DNA from 3 places in the Acetoanaerobium noterae genome. Region 2 is predicted to be linked to each of the others. Evidence: predicted binding sites of a transcription regulator. Region 2 holds the regulator's gene; each other region holds the start of a gene.

Region 1 (10,556 bases), on a different contig from region 2:
AATTGATTCCCATAAGATAGTCTTCTTTTGCTCGAAGAAATGCTGAATCAGCTAGGTTATCATAGGCTTCTAGAGGCTTTGCGTTTTTTACACCTTTTTTGATTTCATCCTCAGTTTGAGAATCAATCCAGACTCTCTTTTTCTCTTTTGATTTTGCATCCACCATCATGTCTACCAGTCTATATATATATTCCCCTTCTCTTCCAGAGTCTGTACATACATATATGGTAGTCACATCATCTCTATTCATCTGCTCTTTTATAATATCAAACTGTTTTTGAACATTTGCAATGATTTCATACTTATATCCTTCAGGTAAAAAAGGTAAGTCATGAAGTCTCCAAGCCTTGTACTTTATATCGTATTTTTCAGGATAGCTCATGGTCACAAGATGTCCTATACACCAAGTAACAATTGCACCAGAAGATTCGATATAGCCATCTCTTTTATTCCCTTTTATGCCTAGAGTCTTTGCAAATTCAAGTGCAACACTAGGTTTTTCCGCTATAAATAACGATTTGCTAATCGTAATCCTCCCCTTTCATCTTAAATCTTTATTACGTATATTTTATCTGCTTCCTTGGAAGATAAGCTTTTTGTAAGCTTAAGACTATCTGACTTTATAGCATTGATATAAGTGATTATCTCACTGGTTATCTCTTCTCCAGGTAATACAAGTGGCACTCCAGGAGGATAGGGTACAAGCGATTCTGCAGATATTCTTCCAATAGAATCATCCAGCTCAACAAGCTCTCTCTTTAACTCTTCTGCTTCATGCCAATTAATGACAGTCTTTGGCTTTGGCATAAGCTTATAGCTATTTATGTTAATTGAATTACTATCTTTTCTAGCTTCATTTATATGATTATTTAATTGTGCTTCATAATTTGAATCTGCAAAAATATCCTTTAATGCCTTTACTAAGTTTTCATACATGATGCTAGTATCTGCTACAGTTCCAATTAAAACTATATTATTAAAATCTGCCATTTCTACTTGAATATTATACTTACTTCTTAGAAGCTCAGCCAAGTAATTTCCACTAAGAGGTGTATTTATAACCAGTCTAGTAAAATCATAGCTTTCATTTTCTAGATTTGTTTCATCTAAAACTCTTATCCCTCTGATGTCAGAAAGAGCTTCTTTTACCTTGTCTATATTTGCCTTTAGTTCCCTTGTGAGCATTTCACCTTTAGTTTCCATTAGATATCTAGCCATATCAATTGACGCTAGAAAAAGATAAGATGGACTGCTTGATTGAAACATCTGAAGCTTTGACTCTATTTTTTCTATTTGAGCATCAGATAGGCTATGTGATAAATTGAGTACCGCTGTCTGTGTAAGGGCTGGTAGAGTTTTATGAAAGCTAGTTACTGCAATATCAGCGCCTAAACTAATAGCAGTCTCAGGAAGTAGTGAGCTAAAATTAAAGTGAGCTCCATGTGCCTCATCTACGAGCAGTAGCATATTATTTTCCTTGCATAGATTTGATATTTCCTTTATATATGCACAGGTTCCATAATAAGTAGGTGAAGTAATTACTACGGCTTTCGCATCTTTATTTTCCTTAATAACCTCAGCTAAATCATAGGCATCAACAGTAGAGGCAATATCAAAATCCTTTATCACCTTAGGATAAACATATATGCTACTCAAATTTCCTAAATAAATCGCTGTAAAAACTGATTTATGGCAGTTTCTTTGAACTATAATCTTATCATTTTTATTAAGTAGCCCTAGTATCATACTGTAAATACCACAGGTACTTCCATTTACAAGCATGTAGCTTTTTTTGCTTCCCATAGCTTCTGCTAAAAGAACTTGAGCATCTTTTATCATCTCTTCAGCTTCATATAAATTGTCAGTCCCAGGAACCTCTGTCAAATCATAGCTATAAACATTGGCTTTTAAAACCTCCAGCTCTTCAAATATCCTTTGATTCTGCTTATGCCCAGGCATATGAAAAGCTGTATTATTTTGGTTTTTATAAAATTCGAGTCCCTTAATTATAGGGACTCTGTCAAAATTTATCATACTAATGGCTCCAATTCATCTTGATTCATCATCACGCTAGCTTCGACCATAAGAGCACACTCTAGTCTTTTTCTTTGCATCTGACAACCAAGGTCGTAAGGCTTTAATATATCGTTGTTGAAATTAAATGCATTTGCATGGCATCCTCCTGAGCAATAAAACTTAGCCCAGCATTTTGAACATTCATCTTTGGCATAGATATGCGCCTCTTTAAAGGTTTCTTGCATTTCTTTAGGAAGCTCAACCTTATCCGTCATTACATTTCCCATCTTAAATTCTTCTTGCCCTACAAATTGATGACATGGGTAGATGTCTCCCTCAGGTGTGATTGCAAGATATTCATTACCTGCTCCACAGCCCGTCATTCTCTTTATAACACAAGGTCCTTGAGATAAATCAACCATAAAGTGGAAAAATCTAAAAGGCTCATTATTAACTCTCATTTTTGAATATTCTACAGCTAGCTTTTCATATTCATCTAAAATTTTAGGCAGATCCTCTTCTCTAAGTGCGTAAGGATTAGATTCATCTCCTACTACTGGTTCTACTGATGTCAAATCAAAGCCTAAGTCCTTAAAGTGAAGAACATCTTTGCTAAAATCCATATTATCTCTAGTAAAAGTACCTCTTACATAATAGTACTTGTCTTTTCGTTTTTCAATCAGCTTCTGAAACTTCGGAACGATAATATCATAGCTACCTTTGTCATTTAAAGTAGGTCTCATATCGTCATTGATAGACTTTCTTCCATCCAAGCTCAGTACCACATTGTGCATATGCTCGTTTACATAGTCTATAATCTCATCATCTAATAGCACTCCATTTGTAGTGATTGTGAATCTAAAATTCTTCACTTTTTCTTTTGCTAGTTCATTGCCATACTCAACTATCTGCTTTACTACTTCAAAATTCATAAGTGGCTCTCCACCAAAGAAATCCACCTCTAGATTTTTTCTGCTTCCAGAGTTATCAACTAAATACTCTAAAGCTTTTTTGCCTACTTCAAAGCTCATAATGGATTTAGCTCCACCAAAGTCTCCCTGAGATGCAAAACAGTATTTGCATTTCAAGTTACAGTCATGAGCTATATGAAGACACATAGCTTTTACCACAGGCTCTCTATTTTTAAATGCATCTATATCAAGATAGTTATCAGGCGAATATAAAAGCCCTTCTTCAACTAAACTTTTTATTTCATCAAAGGTTTCTTTAATCTCATCTAGCGTATATTTTGGAAGCTTTTTCGCAATTTTTTCTGCATCATTAAGTTCATAATAATCCAGCACGTCAAAAGTAATTTCATCTACAACGTGTACAGCTCCTCCATTTACATCCACTACTATATTTAAGTCATTCATCGAAAACTTATGTATCAATTTAATTCCTCCTAGAATTTCACATGAGAAAAGGGAATAAAGCCCGATTGCTTTGATTCCCCCTCACAAAACTTACACTTACTATCTGCCTTCTCTTTCGCACTCTTGGTTAGCTACCGTACATGAAGTTTTACATGCAGATTGGCATGAAGTTTGGCACTCGCCACATCCGCCTTTAGCTGCGCTCTTCTTAAGTGTATCTTTTGAAAGCGTCTTTATATGCTTTTTCATGGCTCTACCTCCATAGATTGTTATGTATTAGCCTAAATATTATAACATATATTATTATATTTCGCTAAATTTTTTCATCAGTTTAACTTTTCATGCTCAAGTTCGAAATTTTCATACTATATCCCTATCAAATAAGTTGAGGTATAATAATATTAAAACAGTACTTACGGGAGGGTAAAATATGCAATTTATAGTAACTGGATATGATGGAAATGATGATAAAGCACTAGAACGCAGAATGAATGCTAGAGAAGCCCATCTTAACATGGTAGATGAAATGATAGAAAAGGGTCATGATTTATATGCTGCTGCACTTCTAGATGAAAGCGGAAATATGAAAGGCTCAATGATGGTTGTAGAATTTGCTTCAAGAGAGCAGTTAGATGCTTGGCTAAAAGTAGAGCCTTACATAATAAATAACGTGTGGCAAAGAGTAGAAATAGTCGAATGCAAGGTTGCGGCTGCATTTGTTAAATAAATTTTCAGCTTTTCTTTTTTTATTCTAAAATCTAGTGAAGACTTATCTCAAGTCTTCACTAGTGCACTTCTATATTAAAGAATGACCGTCATTTTTGTGAACATATCAACATTAGAATCCTTACTCTTTGAGTTTTCAACAAGCTTATCCCGTTGAGTTTCATTCTTAAAATATGATGTATTGATTTTCAACGAATAAAAACACACTGATAATTTATATCAGTGTGTTTTTATTCGTTACTCAATCATAATACGTTTTGAAGTATCTTCGTGTTGTTTTTTAGGTACTTGAATAGTCAATACACCTTCTTCTAATTTTGCTTTAATGCCTTCATCATCTGCATCTGCTAACAAAATACTTCGTGACATTTGAGCATATTTTCTCTCACGATGGATATATTTTTTGCTTTTGTTCTCTGAAACTTCTTCTTTTTTTACAGAAATATTGAGTCTTCCATCATTTAATGTGATTTCTACATCTTCTTTCTTTACACCTGGAAGTTCAGCTTCAATTGTATATTCTGTATCGTTGTCTTGAATGTCAATTTTAAATTTGTCTCCAGCTAAACTTCTTTGGATTGGCCAACTGCCTGTAAAAAAGTCATCAAGCATGTTGGAAAAATCATCAAAACCAATGTTCATCAAATCATTTTGTTTTCTGTTGAATGGAATTAATCCTGCCATGATAATCACTCCTTTACATTATTAAAATTTTTTAATTGTTAGCACTATCTAACGTCGAGTGCTAACTTCAATTATTTTATACACCATTTCTTTTTCCTTGTCAATATTTTTTCTCTACTTTTTTTAATTTTTTTTTAAATAGGTACATTAATTTGGCCTTTCAAGAATGAAGTTTCATTACCCAAATTATAATAAACCACATCGCAATCTTCGTTCATACAGAACTTATATTCATCTCCTACTACATCCTTGCGATACTTATACTCTGTAAATACTAGCAAATCCTCACTCTGAAATCTTTTGAATAAAGGTTGTATAATTCTCAACCTTTATTTCATAACTGGTTGTCTGTTCATACTTTTTTTCATTTCGCCACACATCTCGTCAATCTTCCTCTACCCACTTTTTTATCAAATCTTTGGCTTGCATCTCATTGATCAGATTTACCGCATGTGTCGTTCCCACCCCAAGTGCTTCTTCAACATCATTACGAGTAATTTCCTTTTGCTTTTCAAACAACTTGGAGTGTAGGCTTCATTTAATTCAACGCTTTCGCTTTCACACAAACTCATAATACCACCCTTTATGTCAGTTTCTTTCACTTCTGCCACTATCTTGCCACTGTCCTATTAGAAAACAAGTGGTGTTAGTATAATATTTATGGATATTGTATGAGAAATTATTTTTTCCTTAATTTTTTATTTGATTTATAGTAATTATACAAAAAGAGCTTGAAATTTCAGTAATATACTGATTTCCAAACTCTTTTATCCCAACTATTTAATTGTAAAATATCATTTTCCTAAATACTGTTACAATATATCGTTCTTCATATTCAGCATGTTTATAAATCAAGCTCAGATATTTTTTTCATAGTATTTAAGTTAGTAGCTACTACTTTGCTATTTGATAGAGTGTAAATAGTATCTCCTATATAAATTATTCTTTGGATATTGTCCTCGTAAGAATACATATATGGATTGTACTCTTCAATATGAGTTATGCTTCCTTTTAAATCTATTCCTTTATCAGCAGAAACATTATAGATATAAGCTCCTTGGAATACCTGCTCTCCATACTGAGGAAATCCCCACTGATCTTGTTTTTGATCTGGCTTAACTTTTGCTACAGATATAGGGAATCCCATTAAGCCTCTTGATTTATCGTACATTAGGGCTTTATGGTTGTGAAGAAGCTCAGATTCTGTACCTCTGTCTCCTATTTTTTCTATATCTTTTTCTACTGGATTATTTACATCTGTTACATCAAATAAAGATATTTTCATTCCTAGCTGATAAGGATTGCCTTTGATTTCAACTGTGTCCTTTCCAAATCCTATAATGTGATTTTCATCGTATGGATGAAGATAATCGCTGTAGCCAGGTATTTTAAGATAGCCTAGCATTTTAGGATTCTTAGGGTCTTTTAAATCCATAACAAAGAATGGATCTACATTTCTAAAAGTAACCATATATGCTCTATCTCCCATAAATCTTGCAGAGTATATTCTCTCACCTGGAGCTATATTATCTATACTTCCAGCTTTGTTCATATTCTTATCAAACACTGCTATAGAAGAGCCTTTATTTTCCATACTAAAATCACTGGTGTATGCTATTCTGAAGTAATCGTTATGCTCGTCCATTGAAAATTGGTTTAGCACATACCCTTGAATTTTATTTTGAGCGCTGTAAGTTATTAATGTGTTGTTAATAGCAAATTTCTTGATTGTAGTTTGAGTTTCTCTTGGAATTGGAGGCCATATCATTGGTCTACTAACATCTGGAGCTATTTTAGGCTCTACCATAGGCATGATATAATATGGGCTTTCTTGGTATGTCAGATACAAGCTATTTTTAGACATATAGATATTATCTGCATTTCCCATAAAAGAAGCTATCTTGCTCGGCTCATTTTTCTTTATATCTGCACTGGAAATCACAATAATTGATTGTGAAGGATAGCCAGGATAAATCATTATTTTGGATGGCTGTACTTCTTTATACTCACTTGATACAGCTGAATCCTTTACCTTTGGAACAAGATTTCCTTCACCATAATCATACACATAATGACTGCTTATGATATGCAGATTATCTCCATTTTTTCTTGAAGATACATAGTAGCCTTCTTGCTCTAAAACTCTTTTTACTACTGGCTTTGATTTATCTGTTACATCGTAAATAACTGCTTTTGTAAAGCTTCCTTTTGCATTATAGGCATTTCCAACTACCATCAGCAAGTTTTCATCTATATAGATATCAGATGGATAAAGTGCTGACTCAAGATATCCTATCGTAGCCATTTTTTTCATATTGTTTTTATCAGCTTTGATAATTACAACTTGATTGTCCTTAAGATAATAGATATATTCTCCGTCAGTTTTAACTATATCAGCTTCATCTACTCCTTCGACTTGGACATTAGTAGAAGAATAGGAATCACCTTCACCTGCTCCATTTCCCATATCCATAGACATGACTGATTCTTCTTTTGCTGCTGGCATCATGTCATACATTACCATGTTTTGTCTTTGACTCATTTCTGAAAGTCTCTTAAGATTGCTCGCGTCACCTACAACAGTTTCTCCTTCGTAAGCTGATGCTTTATACTGCTTATATTTAGAATCTAGACTCACCTTTATATCCTTCATGTCGTAAAGAGGAATCACTATAGCTTCTTTGTCACTTTTCAAGTTGATTAATACTGGAATTTCATTGCCTTTTTCATCTAAAAATCTTATGTCTTTATAAACTGTATCCTTATTGAGTTTATCGTTAAATTGCATCAAAAGTGGTTTATCGAGATTTATACGGTCTTGTGCGAAATTCGGTACAGGATTAACCGAAGTCAGCATAAATGTCATAGCTGCGGCTAAAGCAAGACTCACTAGCTTTTTCACTTTTCTTCCCCCTTTTTCACCATTTCTATTAGGAAAATTTTTATTTAAGAAATAAATATAGTATCTTTTTATCTCTTATTTATATTTATATCACTATTTTCCAAAAATATCTCTAGTTGTTACCACACTGTAAACATTATAGCAAAACTGTAATCAAACTGATATTTAAGAGTAAGAATCCTATCCATAGAACCATACAAATTTCCAATGTGTCTAAAAAAATCTTGCTCTATTTACACTAAAAATGCACTTGAAATCAAGCAGCTGTTATATTGGTCCGAAAAGACAATATAAATACTGTTGATTCAAGTGCATTTAATTTTGTATGAACCGTATAAATCCACATAATTAGATATTATTAGGTTCTAAATTTTATGTTCCAAATTTTTTTAAATTTCTCAATTAAGAAACTATCTATGCTTTCCTAAGAAAAACAACGTTATAGCTCCTGGTCCTGTATGAGAACCTATAATAGGTCCAATAGGATGAATTATTACCTCTTTAACTTTATAGGCTTCTTTTATAAGAGATTCTAGATATCTAGCATCCTCTATGCAATCACCATGCCCAATAAAAATCGTCTGTTCCTCCAAATTTTCGGAAAGCTCAGCTAAGTAGTTAAATAAAACTTTAAGAGCTTTTTTTCTTCCTCTTACTTTATCAAGGGGAATCAGTTTTCCTTCATCATTTACATGAAGAATCGGTTTAATGTCTAGAGCCGTTCCAATAAAAGCTGTCATGGCAGTCATTCTTCCGCCTCTTTTTAGATGGTTTAAGTCATCCACTGTAAAGTAGTGACAAACCTTTAAATGGTTATCATCCACCCATTTTGACAAATCTTCAATATTCATTCCTTCTGATTTTTTTTGAGCTGCCAGCTTAACTAAAAGAGTTTCTCCTAGTGTTGCCGCTTTAGAATCAATTGTGATAATTTTAAAATCTGGATATTTTTCATTTAATTCTTTTGCAGCTAGTACCGATGACTGGTAGGTACTGCTAAGAGCAGATGAAAATGAAATATATAATACTTCCTTATCCGATTTTATTATTTCTTCAAAAAAATCTAAGTATACAGCCACATTAATTTGGGTTGTAAGTGACGTTTGTCCAGCTCTTTGCTTGTCATAGAATGTTTTTATGTCTAATTCTCTATAATCAGGATAATGATTATAATTTTTTTCTCCTAGAGAAAATGACATTGGAACAACTTTAACATTAAGCTCATTGGCCATTTCATTAGGAATATCTGATGTTGCATCAGTAACTATTATATAATCTCTCATGTTTGCACCCAACTTCAATTATCTATTTTTTATATGCTATCTTTCCATCTATGATAGTATACTCGACATTGGCTTGTAAATCAAATGGATGCTTATCCCAAATTACTAAATCTGCATCTTTGCCTACTTCTATGCTTCCAACCCTGTCATTTATACCTAGAATCTCAGCAGGATTAATTGTTATTGCTTTTAATGCTTCCATCTCATCAAGACCAGCCTTGTATGCCAGAGCACTGCACATAGGAAGATGCTCTAGAGGAATTACTGGACTATCCGTCATTATTGCAATCTTTACCCCAGCTTCAACTAATGTTTTTGGTGTATCAAAGCTTTTATTGTGAAGCTCAAACTTTGATTTGTTTCCAAAAGTAGGCCCCACAATAGCTGGATAGCCTTCTTTAGCAAGGTCATCTGCAATTAAATGTCCTTCTGTACAATGCTCTAAGGTTAATTTTACGTTGAATTCTTTAGCTATCCTAATCGATGTAAAAATATCGTCTGCTCTATGAGCATGTGCTTTTAGAGGTATTTCGCCTTTAATTACAGGTATCATAGCCTCAAGCTTCATATCATATCCAGGCATCTTTGATGAGTCTTCTTTTGCCGCTTCTTTCTTCTGATTATATTCATCCGCCATGGCTAAAGTTTCTCTTAGCTTTGCAGCAGTTCCCATTCTAGTAGTAGGCATAGCCTTTTTCTCAGCATATACTCTCTTTGGATTTTCTCCAAAAGCGCACTTCATAGCTAGATTTTCAACCATAACCATATCGTCTACTCTCTTTCCATGAAGCTTAAGTACAGTAAAGGTTCCTCCTATTACGTTTGCACTTCCTGGACCTGTAGCAGCTGTTGTCACTCCACCCTTGATAGCATTTTCAAAAGCTTCATCCATAGGATTAATAGCATCTATTGCTCTAAGCTGTGGAGTAATTGGGTCGGTCATTTCATTGCCGTCATCACCTTCAAAGCCTATGCCTTCTTCCCACATTCCTATATGGCAGTGAGCATCTATGAAGCCTGGAAATACCATTTTGCCTGAAGCATCTATTATCTCGCAGGACTCACAAGAAGAAATATCTGCTTTGATTTCTTTAATCTTTCCATTTTCAATTAAGATGTCTCCCTTTTCAATTACATCTAAATTCATTGTATATATCTTTGCATTTTTAATTAATAGCAACTCTGTCTCCCCCTTAAAACTCTCTATAGTCTAATGATGCGGATTAATTTCTCTTGTGTATTCCTTCAGCCAGATTTTTTCCTCTTCTGTAAGGAAAGGAGAAATCTTCTCATACACCATTTTGTGATAGTTGTTTAGATATTCTCTTTCTTCTCTATTCATAAGCTTAACATCTATTGCATCTAAATCTATAGGAACAAATGTAATCGCTTCCATATACATAAACTGACCTTGAATATTTTGAGTTCCTTTTCTTATCACTAGCTCATTTTCAATTCTAATACCATGAGACCCATCTATATAGATACCAGGCTCATTTGTAATAACCATACCTTCCTCTAAAACATTAGAGTCGTCTATATGTGGTGCTACATACCATCTAAAGCCAC
Region 2 (10,556 bases):
TCAGTTACTACAAAAGCACTTCCTTTTTTGTTTAATATAAAAATTTTAGTTTAAGATAATAATGTTAAAAAAGCATAATTACTAAGCTCAAAGCCTTTTAATGTAAGACTTACTTTGGAAGCATCATAAATTAAAAGACCTTCATTTAAGAGTTTATCTAATTTGGGCTTGTAACTTGCTAAAAAATTTATGCTAAATCTTGAATTTATATCTTCAAAATTAATGCCTTCCTTCATTCGGAGCCTTAAAAATATCCATTCTTCAAAGGCCATAGTATCATCAATGAGCTCTGTGCTTTCTATTGGCAAACTATTTTTTGATAGTAAATCGATGTATTCTTCTATGCTACTGGTATTAGAATATCTGCTGTTATCGAAAAAAGAATGTGAAGAAACTCCAAAACCCAAATAAGGCTTGACTTTCCAGTAAGTTATATTGTGGCTACACTTTCTGCCCGCAAGAGCAAAATTGGATATTTCATAATGCTCATAGCCAGCTGATGTAAGCATATTTACGGCTAACTCATACATGTTTATATCCTCATCCTCGGTTGGAAAGGTTATCTTGTTTTCCTTATGAAGCTTATATAGCGCAGTACCTTCTTCTAATATAAGAGAGTAGCAGGATATATGATCTGGCTTTAAAGCTAATACTTTTTGAATGGAGGTTTTAAAGGATTCAATAGTTTGATTTGCAATGGCATACATCAAATCTATGTTAATATTACTAATTCCGTGGGCTTTGAGAATATCTATAGATTCTTCAAGATCTTTGAAGCTATGAATTCGGTTTAGTACCTTAAGCTCTATTTCATTTGCTGACTGAAGTCCAAGGCTAACTCTATTGATACCATATTGCTTCATGGCGATAGCTTTTTTTGAAGTAATAGTTTTAGGATTTGCTTCTATAGTATATTCTATATTATTTGAATTGCAATTTAGCTGTAGTATTTCATCTATGCTTTTAATCAGAAGTTCAAATAAATTGTCGCTTAAGCTAGTGGGTGTGCCACCGCCTATGAATATAGTTGAGATTTGATTTTTATCAATTGTAGATTTATACAATAGTAGCTCTTTTAATAAAGCATTTATATAGGGCTCATGAAAAGCAGTGGAATTTGCGAAGGAAACAAAATCACAATAAGAGCATTTGCTAAGACAAAATGGAATATGAAAATATAGACTTAATTTTTCTTTTTCTGGATAATTCATAATTTATTACTCCTCTTTGGTAAAGCTTATTTTAACTTGATATATTATACTCTACAGTATCCAAATAAAAAATAAAATAAATATTAGAAAAATAAATATTAAGATGTTGACAACTCAAAACAGAATAGTTATTATATATTTAGAGTTAGCACTCGAACATAATGAGTGCTAACAAATAAACCAATAATTATTTAATATAGATGTATTTGTTTGATAAAACGAGGTGACAGTATGGCGTCAAACTTAGAGTTGAGCGATAGAAAGCTTAGAATATTACAGTTTATAATTCAAGAATATATAGAGACGGCTGAACCCGTAGGCTCTAGGACTATTTCAAAAAATAAAACATTAGGCGTAAGTGCTGCTACTATAAGAAATGAAATGGCAGACCTTGAAGAAATGGGATTATTATTACAGCCTCATACTTCAGCTGGAAGAATTCCTTCCCATGATGCTTATAGACTGTATGTAGACAAGTTAATGGGTGTTATTGGACTTAATAAAAAAGAAAAGGATGAAATCGAAGGAGCACTTGTTGGGAATATAGAGCAGATACAAGAACTACTTGAGGATTCCTTAGCTCTGCTGACCCAGATAACAAACTATACATCTGTAGCTATCTCACAAAAAGTAGAAAAATCTAAAAAGATAAAGCAATTAAATTTAGTTCATATCGATTCTATGACTGCTGTTTTAATAATGGTTATGGAAGATGGGACTGTGAGAAATAGCAAGTTTAAATTAAGTGTTCCAGTTTCTGAAGAGAAGCTTGAGCTCATATCAAGGACATTAAATGACAATATAAGAGGCAAAATAATTGAAGACTTTGATATGAATTTTATTAATTATATTAAGCATCAAATCAAGGAGTACAATAAGATTTTTGACGATATGTTTACGGTTATGAAATCGAACATGGATAAAAATCTTTCTTTTAATGTACTACTAAATGGAGCTACTAATATTTTTAATTTCCCTGAATTTAGTGATATAGGCAAAGCAAAATCTTTTTTAAATCTTTTAGAGCAGAAAAACGAAGTAGCTAGCCTGCTAGAAGAAAAGGGAATACGAAAAGGCAATGTAAATATAATAATAGGCGATGACTCGATTGATGATGTACTGGGAAGCTGCTCGATTATCACAACAGAGTATGAATACAAAGGAAAAACAATCGGGAAGCTTGGAATAATCGGACCAAAGAGGATGGATTATGACAGAGCTTATTCTGTCATGAATTATATTACTAAACGCCTTAATAAACTTATGAACAATACTTAAATATAGATAGAGGTTATAAGAAAGGAGGATTTGAATTGTCACTTAATGACGAAGTCTTAAAAGAAGATAAAGACACCATAGAGGAAGGACAAGAAAATACAAATACAATGCAAAAGGAGCAGGAAATGACTCAGGATGATATCAGAGAGGTTGATGAACAAGAAGACTTGATAAATGAAGAAGAATCGGCTGAAACAGCTCAAATAGAAAAACTTCAGCAAGAAATTGAAGAAATGAAAGCACTTGCCCAAAGAACTCAGGCAGATTTTATGAACTACAAAAAAAGAGTTGAAAAAGAAAAAAGTGAGCTAACAGTATTTGCAAATGAAAAAATAGTAACTGAGATGCTTACAATTGTAGATAATTTCGAGCGTGCTTTACAAAGTGAAAAAGAAAATTCAGAAACAGCTTTTTTTAAAGGTGTAGAATTAATACTAAAGCAGCTTATGGATACTCTTTATAAATTTGGTTTAGAAGAGATTGATGCTTTGAACCAAGATTTTGATCCTAATTTCCATCATGCAGTAATCCAGGAAGAAGCAGATGAACCTGACAAGGTAATCGATGTGCTTCAAAAAGGATATAAGCTAAAGGATAAGGTAATAAGACCATCAATGGTAAAGGTTAGTAAATAGAAGCTATAAAAATACTTTGTTAAATCAGTAATAGCGATAAAAATTTACGAAATATATTGAGGAGGAAATAATAATGGCAAAAACAATAGGTATAGATTTAGGAACAACAAACTCATGTGTATCAGTTATGGAAGGTGGAGAACCAGTTGTAATTCCAAATGCTGAGGGAATGCGTACGACTCCATCTGTGGTTGCTTTTTCAAAGGATGGAGAAAGAATAGTTGGAGAGCCAGCTAAAAGACAAGCTGTTACAAATCCAGATAGAACTATTGCATCTATCAAAAGAGAAATGGGAAGAGACCATAAGGTTACAATAGATGGAAAAGACTACTCTCCACAAGAGATTTCAGCGATTATTCTTCAAAAATTAAAATCAGATGCTGAGGCATATCTAGGAGATACTGTAACTGAAGCAGTAATTACTGTTCCAGCATACTTTACAGATGCACAAAGACAAGCTACTAAGGATGCCGGAAAAATAGCAGGACTTAATGTCAAAAGAATTATTAACGAGCCTACAGCTGCTTCACTAGCTTATGGACTTGATAAAACTGACCATGAAGAAAAAATACTAGTATTTGACCTTGGTGGAGGAACATTTGACGTATCTATTCTAGAAATCGGAGATGGAACCTTTGAAGTTTTATCGACTAGCGGAAACAATCAACTAGGTGGAGACGATTTTGATGAAGTTTTAGTAAACTATATAGCAGATGAATTTAAAAAGACTGAAGGTGTTGATTTAAGACAAGATAAAATGAGCCATCAAAGACTTAAGGATGCTGCAGAAAAAGCTAAAAAAGAGCTTTCATCTACTTTAAACACAAATGTAAATCTTCCGTTTATCACAGCAACTGCAGAAGGACCTAAGCACCTTAATATGGACATCACTAGAGCTAAATTTGAAGAGCTTACAGCATTCTTAGTAGAAAAAACTATGGAGCCAACTAGAAAAGCTCTTGCTGACTCAGGCTTATCTATATCAGAAATTGATAAAGTAATCTTAGTTGGAGGATCGACTAGAATTCCAGCTGTTCAAGAAGCAATTAAGAAATTTACTGGAAAAGAGCCTCATAAAGGAATTAATCCTGACGAGTGTGTGGCAATAGGCGCGGCTATTCAAGCTGGAGTACTTGCTGGAGATGTTAAAGATGTTTTATTACTTGATGTAACACCTTTATCACTAGGGATAGAGACTTTAGGTGGAGTATTTACTAAAATAATTGAAAGAAATACAACTATTCCTACAAAAAAATCTCAAGTATTTTCTACAGCAGCAGACAATCAAACTGCAGTAGATATACACGTTCTTCAAGGAGAGCGTTCTATGGCAGCAGATAATGTTACTTTAGGTAGATTCCAGCTTATGGATATACCAGCGGCTCCAAGAGGAATTCCTCAAATTGAAGTTACTTTTGATATAGATTCAAATGGTATAGTTCATGTTGGAGCGAAAGATTTAGGAACAGGCAAAGAGCAAAAAATTACTATTACTTCAAGTACTAATCTTTCAGATGAAGAAATAAACAAAAAAGTTAAAGAAGCAGAAATGCATGCTGAAGAAGATAAAAAGAAAAAAGAAAAAATGGAAGCACTTAACCAAGCAGAATCTACAATCTATCAAACTGAAAAAACTATAAAAGATATGGGAGACAAAGTTTCTGCAGCGGAAAAAGAAGCAGTAGAAGCTGCGATTGCTGGATTAAAAGAAGTGAAAGACAAAGCTGATGCGACAGGTGAACAAATCAGAGCAGAAATTGATAAAGTAATGCAAGCAATCCATCCAATTTCACAAAAAATGTATGAGCAGGCTCAGGCAGAGGCTCAGGCTCAGCAAGGAGCAGAGCAACAATCTCAGGCTGGGGACGATGTAGTTGATGCTGATTATGAAGTGGTTGACGAAGACAAATAAAAAGATTAGACTAAATAGCAGACAAAAGAAATTATAGCTTGCAATATTGCAAGCTATAATTTTGTAGCTTAAATATAAAATAGTCGAAACTATAACTATAAATCAGTGATTAATAGGCGGTGAAAGTGTGGAAAAGCGTGATTATTATGAGGTGCTTGGTATCTCAAAAGATGCTTCAGAACAAGAAATAAAAAAAGCATATAGAAAAATGGCAATGAAATATCACCCTGATAAGAACCAAGGGGATAAAGATTCAGAAGAGCATTTTAAAGAAGTAAATGAGGCATACGAAGTTCTTTCAGACCCTCAAAAAAGAAGAACTTATGACCAATTTGGTCATGCTGGCTTCTCAGGTGGAGGCTTTGGACAGGGAGGCTTCTCAGGTGGACAAGGCTTTGGTGGCTTTGAAGATATTTTTGGAGATATTTTTGGAGACATGTTTGGTGGAGGCTTTGGTGGTGCAGGAAGAAGCTCTAGAAAGACAGGACCAAGAAAAGGCGCTGATATGAGACTAAGAATGGAGCTAAAGTTTGAGGAAGCTGCATTTGGAATAGAAAGAGAAATATCACTTCAAAGAGAAGAAGAGTGTGACACCTGTCATGGAAGTGGAGCAAAGCCAGGAACGAGTACTACTACTTGTCCTACTTGTAATGGAACAGGAGAGGTAAGACAAACTACAAGAACTCCTTTTGGCAATATGATTAACGTAGCTCCATGTCCTAACTGTCAAGGAGCAGGTACCATTATAGAACATAAATGTGAAACCTGCTACGGTCAAGGAAGAGTCAAAAAAGCTAAGAAAATCAATGTTAAAATTCCAGCAGGTGTAGATGATGGTGCAACTATTAAAATGTCTGGAGAGGGACAACTAGGCTACAAGGGTGGTCCTAGGGGAGATTTATATATAATCATAAATGTAATCCCTCATAAGCTTTTTGAAAGAGACGGCTACAATGTTTATCTTGAAATGCCGATAACATTTGTGCAGGCAGCACTAGGCGATGAAGTAGAAGTACCGACTTTAGATGGCAAAGTAAAATATAAAATACCTGAAGGAACTCAGTCAGGAACGGTATTTAGGCTTAGAGGCAAGGGGATCCCACATCTAAGAAGCACTCAAAGAGGAGACCAGCTAGTTAAGGTATCTGTTGAAGTTCCTAAGAAATTATCAGAAAAACAAAAAGATTTACTGAGAGACTTTGCTAAAGAAACTGGAACAGAGGTTAATGAGCAAAGCAGAAATTTTTTTGATAAAGTGAGAGATATTTTTAAGTAATTTTTTTAATTATGCCAGACTTTTCTCAGGAGGAAAACAATGAAATGGACTGAAATAAAAGTAAAAACTACAACAGAAGCTGTTGAAGCAGTTGCAAATATTTTTTATGAAATAGGCGCACAAGGTGTTGTAATAGAAGATCCTAATGATTTTTTATATCAGCAAAAAGATGAGCTTTCTTGGGACTATATTGAAGAAGAAGTATTTTTTAATGGTTATGAAGGAGCTATAGTTAAGGCTTATCTTTCTGAAGAAGAAAATGTTCTGGCAAAAATAGAATCAATTAGAGAGAGCGTTAATAATCTTCCTAGCTTTGGGATAAATATAGGCGATGGAATTGTTGAGCTTGAAGAAGTGAATCAGCAGGACTGGGAAAATGCTTGGAAACAATATTATAAGCCTGTCAAGGTATCGGATAAGATAGTAATTAAGCCTACATGGGAAGAATACAATGCAAAGCTAAATGAGTTAGTTATTGAGCTTGATCCAGGAATGGCTTTTGGAACAGGTACACATGAAACAACGAATATGTGCATCCAGGCTTTAGAAAGACATATAGATTCAAATTGTAGCGTGCTAGATATAGGCTGCGGAAGTGGAATTTTATCTATAGCTGCAGCTAAACTCGGAGCAGACAGAGTCTTAGGCGTAGATTTAGATCCAGTAGCTGTAAAGGTGTCAAAAGAAAATATAGAGCAGAATAATCTACTTGGCTTTGTAGAAATAAGACATGGAAATCTTATGGACGTTGTAACTGAAAAAGCAGATATCGTAGTTGCAAATATAATTGCTGATATAGTTATTAAGCTTGCTGATGAGGTTGCTAACTACATGAAGGAAGATGGACTTTTTATTTCATCAGGGATAATAATGCCAAGACTCGAAGAAGTTAAAAAAGCAATAGAGGATAAAGGCTTTGAAATATTGGAAGTTAATACTCAAGGCGAGTGGGCATGCATCACAGCTAAGACTTTATAGGTGATTTAAAATGGATAGATTTTTTATAAGACAGGAAATATCCCAATCAACTTTCATAGAGAATCAAGAGGATGTAAAGCATATATCGAAAGTATTAAGGCTTAGAGTAAATGACAAAATAGAGGTTGTAGATTCTAACGAAAAGGAATATCTATGCGAAATTATTGCCATTTCAAAAGACAGTGTTGAGTATAAGGTGATTGAAGAAGTGGCAATAAAAAGAGAACTAGGAGTTCAGATTAAAGTATATCAAGGAGTTCCTAAGGGTCAAAAACTGGATTTAATCGCTCAAAAGCTAACGGAAATAGGAGTATATTCTATTACCCCTGTTGAATTTAAGCGCTGCGTTAGCTCCATAAAAGAAGAAAAAGAAGATAAAAAAATTGCAAGGCTTCAAAGAATTATTTATGAGGCCGCCAAGCAAAGCAAAAGAAATCACATACCTAAGATAGAAAGTCCGATGACTTTTAAAGAACTCGTCAAAGAATTAAAAAGCAATACCATAAATATTGTTTTCTATGAGTGTGAAGAAGAAAATAATTTAAAATCTTACTTTGCTTCACTAGCTTTATCAGACATAGAAAGTATTGGAGTAATAGTAGGCCCTGAAGGTGGAATAACTCCTGAGGAAATAGAATTACTAGAATCAAATGGATGTAAGGTGCTGACTTTAGGTGCTAGAATACTTAGAACAGAAACAGCAGCAGTGGTTGCTAGTGCTATAATAGCATATGAAGCTGAAAATATACAAACATAGTAAGAATCTAACTGGTTATAAAAAGTGAGATTGCTAATGGAAATAGGAAACCTAGTTATATTCACAATAATTTTGTAAAATCAATGATGCTTTTAAAGTTCGTAGTCTAGCTTGATTAGACCTTAGGCTTTAAAAGCATTTTTGCTTTTTAAATTTCTATAATATACTTTTTTTATCTTGTTTTTTATGATAGAATCTTTTCTTGAATTATTAATAGGAGGAAGATTATGTTAAAACCTAAAGTGCAGTTGTCCTTATTGGCAGAGGATTTTTATAATAGATATCAAAGACATAAGCAAGTAGCATTTTTTACACTTGGCTGTAAAGTTAATCAATATGAGACAGATGCTATGGAGCATCTTTTTAGAGATGCAGGATATGAAGTAACGGATTTTGAAAGCTTTGCAGATGTATATGTGATTAATACTTGTACAGTAACCTCTATGTCTGATAAAAAATCAAGACAAATGATTAGAAGAGCAAAAAAACATAATGAAAATGCAATAATTGCCGTTGTAGGGTGTTATTCTCAAAAATCACCGGATGAAGTAATCGCTATCGAGGGCGTTAATCTTGTCATGGGAACTAGCGATAGAAACAAGATAGTTACAGAAGTAGAGAAGCTAGATGTGAAGGATCATGTTATTGAAGTAGAAGATATAATGAAGCAAAGAGTATTTGAAGCTCTTTCTATAGAAGAGACTTATGGAAAGACTAGAGCATTTTTGAAAATTCAAGAGGGCTGTGATAGATTTTGTAGTTATTGTATTATTCCATATACAAGAGGACCAGTAAGAAGTAGGCCGATTAACGATATAATTTCTGAGGTGAAATCTCTTGCGAAAAATGGATATAAGGAAGTTGTATTAACAGGAATCCATGTAGCTTCTTATGGCAAGGATTTGGGTGATATAAGGCTAATAGATGTAATAAAAGCAATTAATGATATAGATGGGATACATAGAATAAGAACTAGCTCAGTGGAGCCTCTTATTATAACGGATGATTTTTTAAGTGAGCTTAAAGAAGTTGATAAATTCTGTCCGCATTTTCATTTATCTCTTCAAAGTGGAAGCGATAGTGTGCTTGAGAGAATGAACAGACGCTATGATAAAGCAGAGTATAAATCGGCTGTCGATAAAATTAGAAAAATTTATCCTGATGCTGCGATTACTACAGATATAATAGTTGGATTTCCAGGAGAAAGTGATGCTGAGTTTGAAGAAACAAGAGCATACTTAGAGGATATAAATCTTTATGAGATGCATATATTCAAATTCTCACCTAGAGAAGGAACTAAAGCTGCAGCTATGGACAATCAAGTTAAGCCAGAGATTAAAAATCATAGAAGCGAAGTGCTTATTGAGCTTGCAGAAAAAAATAAGCTCGAGTTTGAAGAAAAGCTAGTTGGCAAAGAGGTTGAAGTACTTTTTGAGTCATCTGAAAATGGTATCTATGAAGGACATACAATGAATTACGTAAAAGTTCATGTGCAATCAGACATGGATTTAATTGGCGAGATAGCTCGAGTAAATATTGATAGACTAGAGAATAAAAAAATATATGGAAAAATAATACAAAATGAGATTTAATATTATGAAAATTCTAATTAATGAGGTATAATAGTGTAGATATATACATAGATTAGCTAGGGGGTGTTATAATGTCAGATTGTATTTTTTGCTCTATAGTAAATGGCGATATCCCATCAAATAAAGTTTATGAAGATGATGAAATATTAGCGTTCAGAGACATAGCTCCTGAAGCTCCCGTACATATTGTTATAGTTCCAAAATTGCACGTGGCTAATATTTTAGATTTGGATGAGTCAAGTGATTTAGGACAAAAGATGCTAAAGGTAGCATCAAAAATCGCCAAAGATGAGGGAATTGCTGAGTCAGGATTTAGGATTGTAAACAATTGTAATGCTGATGGAGGGCAGACAGTTTTCCATTTACATTTTCATTTATTAGGGGGAAGAAATCTTAAGTGGCCTCCAGGTTAAAAAACTCTTGAAATAATAGTGATTTCAGTTTATAATGATTTAGTATCAATGCCCAGCCAATAAATAGATTGACAACTCCATATTATCGTAACAGTGTTAGTAATGGAGGGGAGGGATAAGGAAATGGCAACAGAAGTAAAAGTTAAAGAGAATGAATCATTAGACAGCGCTCTTAAGAGATTTAAGCGTCAATGCGCTCTTTCAGGTGTAATGTCTGAAGTTAGAAAGAGAGAGCATTACGACAAGCCGAGTGTTAAGAGAAAGAAAAAAGCTGAGGCAGCGAGGAAAAAGAAAAGATAAATAGAGGTGAATGTTATGACTCTTAAGGACAAACTTATGGATGACCTTAAAGAATCCATGAAAAATAAAGAACAAGTAAGAAAGTCAGTGGTTACCCTTATTCGTTCTGCTGTAAAACAAAAGGAAGTGGATGAAAGAGTCGAACTCTCTGATGAAGATGTTTTAGCAATTATAGCCAAACAAGTTAAGCAGAGAAAAGATGCA
Region 3 (10,556 bases), on a different contig from region 2:
GAAATAACTTTATATGGACCATACGGAAATGGATACCCAGTATCTGATTACAAGGATAAAAAAGTAGCTTTAATCGGAGGAGGAATGGGGATAGCACCTTTATTTTACCTTGCAAAGCAGCTTGATAATGCAGAGATTCATTTGGGACTAAATAGCAGAGATTTGACTGCTGAGCAAAAGCAGTATTTAGGTCAGCTTTACGCTACTCATGCACCGACTACTATACATATAGACACGGATATGAGCGAAAAGCTGGACTTTTCAAAGTATGATGCTGTCATGACCTGCGGACCGGAAATAATGATGTACAAGCTTACTAAAAAGCATGAAAATGTCTATGTATCACTTGAAAAACACATGGGATGCGCTGTGGGAGCTTGTCTTTCCTGTACCTGTGATGTAGCTGGAAAAAGAGTAAAGGTATGTAAGGATGGGCCTGTGTTTAAAGGAAGTGAGGTGAGCTATGACGATGCAATCAAATTACTTTAATCTAAGCTTCAAAAACCCTGTAATAGCAGCATCAGGCACCTTTGGCTTTGGTCAGGAATACAAAGCCTACTACAATCCATCAATTCTAGGAGGAATCTCAGCAAAAGGGATAACTCTGGAAGCTAGAAGAGGAAACTCAGGAATTAGAATTACTGAGACTGCTGGAGGAATAATGAACTCAATAGGACTTGAAAATCCTGGAGTAGAGTCTTTCTTAGCAGATGAACTACAGCAAATGAGCACTATAGATACAGTAAAAATAGCAAACCTAGGAGGCTCTACGCTAGAGACCTATATAGAAGGTGCTAAGCTAATAGAAGAGCATAACAAAAAAGTAAAAGCAAATGCATCTACGCTTCTTCACACAGCAGTTGATTTGGTTGAGCTAAATATCTCATGTCCAAATGTAAAAGAGGGCGGGATAGCTTTTGGAATCACCTGCGAAGGGGCAGAAAAAGTAGTAAGGGAAGTAAGAAAAGTTCTTAGTGTTCCTATGGCTGTAAAGCTTTCACCAAATGCAGAAAATATAGTAAATGTAGCAAAAACTTGTGAATACGAAGGAGCAGATGGAATCTCACTTATAAACACCTTTTCTGCCCTTAAGATAGATATTAAAAAGAGAAGACCAGTATTTGACAATGTATATGCAGGGCTGTCAGGACCAGCTATAAAGCCTATAGCATTAAAAATGGTAAGAGAGGTAGCTAAAGCAGTAAAGGTACCTGTTATAGGTATGGGAGGAATAACAACAGCAGAGGATGCCATAGAATTTATCATGGCAGGAGCTCACTTGATACAATTTGGAACGGCTTCATTTATCAACCCTTATGCAGGAAAAGATATAGTTGAAGGGATAGAAGCCTTTATGAAGGAAGAAAACATTAAATCACTAGATGAAATAAGGGGGATAATATAAATGATAGAATTACTAAAGCAAACTGATGCACTACTTGAGGGGCATTTTCTACTATCTTCAGGCAAGCATTCAAATAGATATGTGCAATGTGCAAGAATACTTCGCTACCCAGATAAAGCGGAGGCTATATTAAAGCCAGTAGCTGAAAAGCTAAAGGAAATGAAGATAGATTTACTAGTTGGGCCAGCAATGGGAGGAATCCTAGTAGCTTATGAGCTAGGCAGACAGCTAGGAATAGAGGCTATATTTACTGAGAGAGTAGATAATATTATGGCTCTAAGAAGAGGCTTCGAGGTAAGTGAAGGAATGAATATAGTAATCTGCGAGGATGTAGTAACTACTGGAAAATCATCAATGGAAGTAAAAGCTCTGCTAGAATCAATGGGAGCAAAGGTAATAGCTATAGCATCTATCATAGACAGAACAAATGAAGAGCTAGAGCTTCCACTTATCAGCTCTCTGAGAGTAGAAATAGATACCTTTGATGCAGATGCTTGTCCACTTTGTAAACAAGGAACTCCTGTAGTAAAGCCTGGAAGTAGAAAAATGGACTAAGTAAAAATATATTTTACAAATATTTCTCCTATGATATAATTAAATTAAACTTACCCCAAGGGGGTATAAAATAGGAGGCTATTATGAAAAAAACACTTTCAGTATTTGGAATGACTTGTCATAAATGCGTTGCCCATGTAAAAATGGCTTTAGAAGAGCTAGAGCAGGTAAAAAGCGCTGAAGTATCACTTCAAGAGCAAAGCGCAGTAGTTGAGCTAAATGAAGATGTAGCTGATGAAGTGCTTAAAAATGCAGTAGAAGAATTTGGTTATGAGGTTAGAGAAATAAGATAAGGTGTTATAGCAAAAGAACTGTCTAAAAATGATATTTATTGATAAATAGACCTTAAAAATTTAAAAATCCTAGATTATTTAGAGCTTACAGAGATGTAAACAGATAAAATAATCTAGGATTTTTTTGTCTAATCAATCATATAGTGAATATATTTAAAAAAGCTAAAATTAGCATTATAAATGATTAACTAGCGAAAATTAAGTTTAATGAACTGGAAGCTTGATAACTTGACCAGCTTTTAATTTTAGCATTGGGTTAGAAATTTCTGGATTTAATACTAAAACATGTTGCCAAGCGAAGCCATGATCCATAGCAAGCTCCATTATGCTCATGTCGTGATGAACAGTGTAATTCATAGTTTCTGCAGGAGAAGGAACTATAACTTTTCCATCGTGATGCATAGGAGGCATAGGTTCAGGCATTGGTGCTGGAGTAACAGGAGCTGTTTCATTTACAGTCATTCTAGGAACTAGTGTAGTAGAAATAGTACCCATTTTCTTAATATAGTTTACTAAGATTTCATCAAATGCTGCATATTCATTAACTGTAGCATAAGGCTTAAGCATAGTGTAATCATCTCCACCAGCTGCCATAAAGTCATTAGTAACGAATAAATAAGCTTTTTCCATATCTACAGGAGAGCCGCCTATCATTAAATCACTTACTCTTGAGCCTGCAGGATTAGCAGTGTTAAAAGTAAATGTTATCCCAGCAACGTGAGGGAAGCCTCCGTTTTGTTCTGGATATTTAGAAAGTCCGTGCTCTAAAGCTGCTTTGATATCTTTTCCTTTCACTTCTTTAGTTACTAGATAGTTTCCAAATGGGAAAGAAGTTACTATGTGATTCTTAGTGATGTCTCCAGCTTCTATAGAAGCACGAATTCCACCACCGTTAGTAAGAGCTACTTCGGCTCCAGTAGCATCTAGCATAGCATCAGCTACTAATTGTCCGAAGTTAGTTTCTTTAGTACGAACATTTTCTCTAGCGCCATCAAGCATAACTGTAGAAGTACCTATTTTTTCAGATAGGATTTCATTTAGTCCTTTATCGATATCAGCTAGAAGTGCTACAACATCTGGATGAGGAACTATATCTTTAGTATCAGCTGCAGCCATAAGCTTAGCAGATTTTTCTGTAACTTCGCCATTTGCGATTTTTAAAGTTACAATTCCAAAAGCTTTGTCATATTCGCCAGTACTAGCGATAAGAGTATTTTTTACCATACGTCCTTCTTCAAGTGTAGTATGGCTGTGTCCATCTATTACTATATCAATTCCATCTACAGCTTCTGCTACTTTATCAGAAGTGTCATCTCCTTGGTCTAGGCCTAGGTGAGTAAGAGCTATAATAACATCTACATTTTCTTTTTCTAGAGCTTCTACAGCTTTTTTAGCAGCAGCTATGGTGTCTGTAAAGTCTATTGTTTCTACGTTTTTAGGATTTGTTTTGTATGAAGTCTCAGGAGTAGAAAGTCCAAAGATACCTACCTTAAATCCATCCATTTCTTTTATAACATAAGGCTTGAAAACCTCTTTGCCTGATTTATCCATAACATTTGCAGATACGATAGGAAAGTTCATCATCTTCTCTAATTCCTGCAATCTAGCAAAGCCATAGTTAAAGTCGTGGTTTCCTGGAGTAAAAGCATCGATGCCCATAAGATTAAGAATCTTAACTATACTTTCGCCTTGGCTAAGTGTAGCTATAGGCTGACCATGAAGAGTATCCCCAGCATCTAGCATAAGCACGTTTGGATTTTCCTTTAGTAAATCTTGCTTGTACTGAGCAATACGGTCAAAACCTACACCTGTTACTACTCCATCTTTCTCCACTGATTTAACTCTGGCATGAGTATCATTGAAATGAAGGATAACAAGCTCTTTTGCATCGTCAGCAAAAGCAGAAATAGGATTAAATAATACAAGAGAAAGTACCATAGTGATACTTAAAGCAAGTGACATAAATCTTTTGTTTCGCATAAAACCCTCCTTATTATAATAATATTATTGCGAGGAATTAATTTACCCCGCTATATAATTATAGACCAAATATCCGTCAAATAAACATATAAATGTAAAATTAGCTTTAATTTTTTGAATTTTCTTTTAAACTGTAAAACCAGCTTCCTCAAAGGTATACATATTTTTGTAGGTAAAGTTAGCTGCTTCAATTATATTAAAGCAAAGTGCAGCACCAGAGCCTTCGCCTAGTCTCATGTCCATCTGAAGCATAGGTGAGAGCTCAAGTAAATCAAAAGCTTTTTTTGAGGCAGGCTCAGCAGAAAAATGTGATGGAATCATATAAAGCTTTGATAATGGGTTTAGCTTGATTGCAAGTATAGCTGAAGCATAAGAAATAACTCCATCTAGCACTACAGGAATATTTCTGCTAGCACATGCTAGGATAGCGCCTGTCATGGCACCTATTTCAAAGCCACCTACCTTAGCAAGCACATCTACAGGGTCATTTTTATCAGGAGCATTAAGCTCGATAGATTTTTTAATTACATTTGCTTTATGTATTACACCTTCGCTGTTGAGTCCAGCGCCTATACCAGTTACTTCTATAGGCTCATAGTCTCCGTAAACTGATATGATAGCGCTAGTAGGCGTAGTATTTGCTATACCCATTTCACCTACTCCTATTACTCTGTAGCCGGCATCTATTAGTTTGTTAGTTTCTTCTATGCCTATTTCAATAGAAAAAATCGCTTCTTCATAGCTCATTGCAGGTCCTTTTGCCATATTAGAAGTGCCTTTTCTTATTTTTCTGTTGATTACTCCTGGAAGAAGCTCGTCGCAGTTTACACCTACGTCTACACCATAGACATCAGCATTTGCAAATCTAGCTAGAGCACCTACTCCAGTTATTTTTCTCACATAATTTGGAATCTGAATTTTTGTTATTTCCTGAGCGTTTGGAGCTACTCCTTCCTCATATACTCCGTGGTCGCCAGCAAAAGCTATGATAGCTTTTTTAGTAGTGTCGTAAAAATCCTGCCCATATATTCCTGCAAGCTGAATTGATATTTCCTCTAGCTTTCCTAGACTGCCCTTAGGCTTTATGAGTAAATCTTGTCTTTCCTGTGCTTTTTTCATCATTTCTTCGTTCAAATTTGTTATACTAGCGATAGTACTCTTAAAAAGTTCCATTAATTTACTCCCCTTATCCCGTATATTTAACGCAAATGATTTGCATCTTTATATTTATTATACTACCGTTAGTCAAGCCTGAAAATGGGTAAAAAGATAATCAGCGAGGTGAGAAAATGAAACTATATCAAGAAAATAATAAAGTAATAATCGATAAAATCAAAGATTTTGAACCAAAGCATATATTTGAGTGTGGGCAGTGCTTCAGATGGGATAAAGAGGAAGATGGCTCCTACACAGGAGTAGCAAATGGAAAAATACTCAATGTAAAGCTAGAAGGCGATACTTTGATACTAGATAACACAAATCTAGATGATTATCATAAAATCTGGCATAACTACTTTGACATGGATAGGGATTATTCCGCTATTAAAGCAGAGCTTGCTAAAATGGATGAACATCTTTACAATGCAACTATATTTGGTCAAGGAATGAGGATTTTGAATCAGGATACCTTTGAAATTGTTATTTCCTTTATAATCTCAGCTAGAAATGCCATTCCTATGATAAAAAGAAGCGTGGCGTTTTTATCGAAAGCTCTAGGAGAGGAAATCGGAGAATATAGAGGAAAGAAGTATTATGCTTTTCCGACTCCAAAAGCTCTTTCATCTTGTGATGAGCAGGTACTCATTGATTCGAAGGTGGCTTTTAGAAAAGGCTATATAAGAGACGCAAGCTATATCCAGCATTCACTTCAAATGGATATGTATAAGCTAAGGAATCTACCTACAGATATGGCGAGAAAAGAGCTAATGACAATTCCTGGAGTTGGGCCAAAGGTTTCAGATTGTATTTTGCTGTTTGGACTTTCAAAATACGATGTATTTCCTGTAGATGTGTGGGTACAAAGAGTAATGCATGAGTTTTATATTGAAAAAGAAATGAAGGACCTAAAGAAAATTAGAGAGTTTGGAATAGATATGTTTAAAGACAAATCTGGAATAGCTCAACAATATTTATTTTACTATGCTAGAGAAAAGGGGATAGGGAGGAAGTAAAAATGACATTTACGATATTTTTTGCCATTTTAGCTATCTTTGTATCTCTGCTCATATTCTTTGAAAATCGTGACCCTGCTAAGACTATAAGCTGGCTGCTGGTCATGATTTTTTTGCCTGGTATAGGCTTTGTGCTCTACTTGTTATTTGGTGAAAATTTAAGATCCTCTAAGGTCAAGAAAACCAAGGTAGCAGTTGCAAAATTTTTAAACAGTCAAGACATAAAGGGCATGATAAGTCTGCAAATATTAAGTGCAACACAAAAGCAAGCTTTAAAAGACAATGTCATGTTTCACGATTTAGAATCAGAGGGTAAAAAGAAGGTAATGCAGCTGATACTAAACTCAGAAAGATCTCCTTTTACTTTAAATAACAAAGTAGATATATATACAGATGGGCTTGATAAATTCGAGCAGATGTTAAAAGATATCGAAAATGCAAGAAGCTATATTCATTTGGAATACTTTATAGTGAAAAACTCTGAAATAGGAAAAAAACTCAAGGATGCGCTTATAAAAAAAGCGAAGCAGGGAGTGAAGGTTAGATTTATATATGATGAAATAGGGAGCTTCAGGCTCATATTTCATCCTGATTTTGCGAGAGAGATGAAATCGGCAGGAATCGAATTTCGCCCATTTATTCATATTCATTTCCCTTATATTCATAGGAAATTTAACTACAGGAATCATAGAAAAATCTGCGTAATAGATGGAGAAATAGGCTATATAGGAGGCCTCAATATAGGAGATGAGTATGTCCACGAAAATAAGAAATTTGGATTTTGGAGAGACACCCACCTTCGCATAGAGGGAGAGTCTGTATATATGCTCCAAACGATATTTTTAGTAGATTACTATATTGGCAGTGGACAAAAGCTAAATCAGCAGGAATTATTTCCTTCTATGGCATATAAAGGAGATTCTCTCATTCAAATAGTATCTTCAGGTCCCGATAATCAGTATGAAAGTATCTACAATGCTTATTTTTCATCTATAGCCCATGCTAAAAATACAATATATATAGAAACACCGTACTTCATACCTGACGACGCTCTGCTTACAGCACTTAGGACAGCAGTACTTTCTAGTGTAGATGTAAGGATAATATTTCCTTCATTTCCAGACCACAATGTAGTCTACTATGCATCCTTGTCGTATTTAGAAGAGCTTTTGGAGCTAGGATGCAAAGTATATCTCTATGAAAAAGGCTTTATTCACTCTAAGATGATTTTAGTTGATGAGGAAATAGCTTCTGTAGGTACTGCAAATATGGATATAAGAAGCTTTATGATTAACTTTGAGGTCAATGCTTTCATATATGATGAGCCTACAATTTCAAGGCTATATGAGATATTTGAAGCTGACATAAAGGACTCTAAAGAGCTTCTTTATTCTGATTTTAAAGCTCGTCCTATAGTTCAAAAAATCGCAGAATCAGCTGCTAGACTATTTTCGCCTATATTGTAAAAAGTAACACTTTGAAAACGCTTATAATACAATTAAAAATTTATTGGATATAATTAAGGAAATTATGATTTTTAGTAATTATTGCTTATTCATAATTTCCTTAATTTATTATAAAAAAATCAAAAAAAGGACTTGAAAAAAATTCAAATATTATATAACATATACTATGTAGTAGCACTCGATATAAAAGAGTGCTAACATTTAAACTAAAATTAAGCGCAAAGCTAGTCTTTGCAATAAAGCATCCCTTTATAGGGAGTATTAAATAATATTATTTAGGAGGGAATGTTTATTATGAAAATCAGACCATTAGCAGACAGAGTGGTAATTAAGATGGTAGAAGCAGAAGAAAAAACTAAAAGCGGTATCGTACTTCCAGGAAGTGCAAAGGAGCAGCCACAAATGGCTGAGGTAGTAGAAGTAGGACCTGGTGGAGTAGTTGACGGCAAAGAAATCAAGATGGAGCTAAAGGTAGGAGATAAAGTACTTTTCTCTAAATACGCAGGAACTGAAGTTAAATTAGATGGACAAGAGTTCACTATATTAAGACAAAGCGATATTTTAGCTGTAGTAGAATAAGAAATTTCACAAAGAAAACAATCATAAGAGATTAATCATAAAAAAGTAACTTGATTATAAATTAGGAGGAGTAATATAAGATGGCTAAAGAAATTAGATTTTCAGAAGAAGCTAGAAAAGCTCTAGAAATTGGTGTTAATAAGCTTGCAGATACAGTAAAAGTAACTATTGGACCTAAAGGAAGAAACGTAATTTTAGATAAAAAATTCGGTTCACCACTTATTACTAACGACGGTGTAACTATAGCAAAAGAAATCGAATTAGAAGATCCATATGAAAATATGGGAGCTCAGCTAGTTAAAGAGGTTGCCACTAAAACTAACGACGTAGCAGGTGATGGTACTACAACAGCAACACTTTTAGCTCAAGCAATAATCAGAGAAGGTCTTAAAAACGTAGCTGCTGGTTCAAACCCTATTCTGCTTAGAAAGGGTATCCAAAAAGCTGTAGATACAGCAGTAGCAACACTAAAAGCAAATTCTAGAACAATTGAAAATAAAGAGTCTATAGCTCAAGTTGCAGCTATTTCTGCTGGAGATGAAGAAATCGGTAAATTAATTGCTGAAGCTATGGAAAAGGTAGGAAATGACGGAGTTATAACTGTAGAAGAGTCAAAATCTATGGGAACTACTCTTGAAGTGGTTGAAGGTATGCAGTTTGATAGAGGATATGTATCTGCTTACATGGTAACAGATGTAGAAAAAATGGAAGCTACACTTAGCGAGCCTTACATCCTAATCACTGACAAGAAAATTTCTAATATCCAAGAAATCCTTCCAATATTAGAGCAAATAGTACAACAAGGAAGAAGACTTCTTATCATTGCTGAAGATGTTGAAGGAGAGGCTTTATCTACATTAGTTGTAAACAAATTAAGAGGAACATTTGAAGTTGTTGCTGTTAAAGCTCCAGGCTTTGGTGACAGAAGAAAAGCTATGCTAGAAGATATTGCTATCCTTACAGGTGGAAGAGTGATTTCTGAAGAAATCGGCTTAGACCTTAAAGAAGCTACATTAGATATGCTAGGAAAAGCATCTACAGTTAAAATCTCAAAAGAGAACACAACTATAGTAAACGGAGCTGGAGAAGAAAAGGCTATCAAAGATAGAATAGCTCAAATCAAGAGACAAATCGAAGAAACTACTTCTGAGTTTGATAAAGAAAAGCTTCAAGAAAGACTTGCTAAGCTTTCTGGTGGAGTAGCAGTTATCGAAGTAGGAGCAGCTACTGAAACAGAGCTAAAAGAGAGAAAACTAAGAATGGAAGATGCTCTAAATGCTACAAGAGCAGCAGTTGAAGAAGGTATAGTACCTGGAGGAGGAACAGCTCTAGTTGCAGTTATGGACGAAGTAGAAGCTCTAATTAAAGATGAGCAGACAGCTGAGACTAAAACTGGTATCCAAATAGTTCTAAAAGCTCTTCAAGAGCCACTTAAGCAAATCGCTATAAACGCAGGACTTGAGGGTGCTGTAATTGTTGAAAACGTAAGAAAATCAGATAAAGACCATGGATTTGATGCTCTAAACGAGCAATATGTAAACATGATTGATGCTGGTATTATTGACCCTACTAAGGTAACTAGATCAGCTCTTCAAAATGCAGCATCAGTTGCAGCTACACTTCTTACTACAGAAGCAGCAGTAGTTGAAATCAAGAGTGATGAGCCAGCTATGCCAATGGGCGGCGGAATGCCAGGAATGATGTAGTAAGCTATTTATAAAAAAATAGCCTTGGTATTAAAACTTATAACAATATAGATAATCATAAAAATAAAGGTGTGGAATTTCCGCACCTTTATTTTTTATATAGTATAAAATTTATATTGAATAAATTACGAACTGTAAACTACAAACTATAAAACAGATTAATACTATAGAAGTGAATTAAAATTTTATAAATCTAATTTTTTTGATTCTGGGTTTCCTCGCATTTATAAACAGAGATTTGTTCATTTAATTGCTCGCTCATTTGATAGATATCATCAAGGCTAGAGGTGATTTCCTCTATATTTGCAGATTCCTCTTGAGCAGTTTGATTTAGCTGATCTACAGTAGTTGCATTTTCATGAGATAGCTTGTTTAAATCCTGACTTATTTGGAAAACTGTT

Evidence for each region. The regulator HrcA, encoded in region 2, represses chaperone genes, less so after heat shock. The targets are predictions, from matches to a motif close to TTAGCACTCNNNNNNNNNGAGTGCTAA.
Region 1: B5X47_RS06920 (Hsp20/alpha crystallin family protein) is a predicted target of HrcA. The motif match lies at 4,841-4,867, and genes of this name have one in related genera.
Region 3: groES (co-chaperone GroES) is a predicted target of HrcA. The motif match lies at 8,042-8,068, and genes of this name have one in related genera.

The regions. Positions count from the first base shown of each region.
Region 1 covers NZ_FUYN01000003.1:138,563-149,118, forward strand. The annotation lists gene B5X47_RS06895 (DNA topoisomerase) at 1-532, opposite strand, end outside; gene B5X47_RS06900 (aminotransferase class I/II-fold pyridoxal phosphate-dependent enzyme) at 547-2,034, opposite strand; gene scfB (thioether cross-link-forming SCIFF peptide maturase) at 2,031-3,416, opposite strand; gene scfA (six-cysteine ranthipeptide SCIFF) at 3,492-3,641, opposite strand; gene B5X47_RS06915 (YciI family protein) at 3,823-4,119, shown strand; gene B5X47_RS06920 (Hsp20/alpha crystallin family protein) at 4,356-4,802, opposite strand; gene B5X47_RS14130 (hypothetical protein) at 4,937-5,128, opposite strand; gene B5X47_RS14040 (hypothetical protein) at 5,187-5,321, opposite strand; gene B5X47_RS06925 (beta-propeller domain-containing protein) at 5,647-7,704, opposite strand; gene B5X47_RS06930 (DegV family protein) at 8,115-8,987, opposite strand; gene B5X47_RS06935 (amidohydrolase) at 9,010-10,167, opposite strand; gene B5X47_RS06940 (aminopeptidase P family protein) at 10,198-10,556, opposite strand, start outside.
Region 2 covers NZ_FUYN01000001.1:335,566-346,121, reverse strand. The annotation lists gene hemW (radical SAM family heme chaperone HemW) at 51-1,211, opposite strand; gene hrcA (heat-inducible transcriptional repressor HrcA) at 1,443-2,489, shown strand; gene grpE (nucleotide exchange factor GrpE) at 2,525-3,124, shown strand; gene dnaK (molecular chaperone DnaK) at 3,198-5,036, shown strand; gene dnaJ (molecular chaperone DnaJ) at 5,164-6,312, shown strand; gene prmA (50S ribosomal protein L11 methyltransferase) at 6,352-7,290, shown strand; gene B5X47_RS01690 (16S rRNA (uracil(1498)-N(3))-methyltransferase) at 7,301-8,047, shown strand; gene mtaB (tRNA (N(6)-L-threonylcarbamoyladenosine(37)-C(2))-methylthiotransferase MtaB) at 8,275-9,639, shown strand; gene B5X47_RS01680 (histidine triad nucleotide-binding protein) at 9,711-10,052, shown strand; gene rpsU (30S ribosomal protein S21) at 10,176-10,352, shown strand; gene B5X47_RS01670 (GatB/YqeY domain-containing protein) at 10,368-10,556, shown strand, end outside.
Region 3 covers NZ_FUYN01000002.1:332,023-342,578, forward strand. The annotation lists gene B5X47_RS05175 (dihydroorotate dehydrogenase electron transfer subunit) at 1-489, shown strand, start outside; gene B5X47_RS05180 (dihydroorotate dehydrogenase) at 470-1,405, shown strand; gene pyrE (orotate phosphoribosyltransferase) at 1,406-1,960, shown strand; gene B5X47_RS05190 (heavy-metal-associated domain-containing protein) at 2,044-2,253, shown strand; gene B5X47_RS05195 (bifunctional metallophosphatase/5'-nucleotidase) at 2,458-4,233, opposite strand; gene cobT (nicotinate-nucleotide--dimethylbenzimidazole phosphoribosyltransferase) at 4,360-5,406, opposite strand; gene B5X47_RS05205 (DNA-3-methyladenine glycosylase family protein) at 5,523-6,404, shown strand; gene cls (cardiolipin synthase) at 6,407-7,870, shown strand; gene groES (co-chaperone GroES) at 8,165-8,449, shown strand; gene groL (chaperonin GroEL) at 8,530-10,155, shown strand; gene B5X47_RS05225 (methyl-accepting chemotaxis protein) at 10,349-10,556, opposite strand, start outside.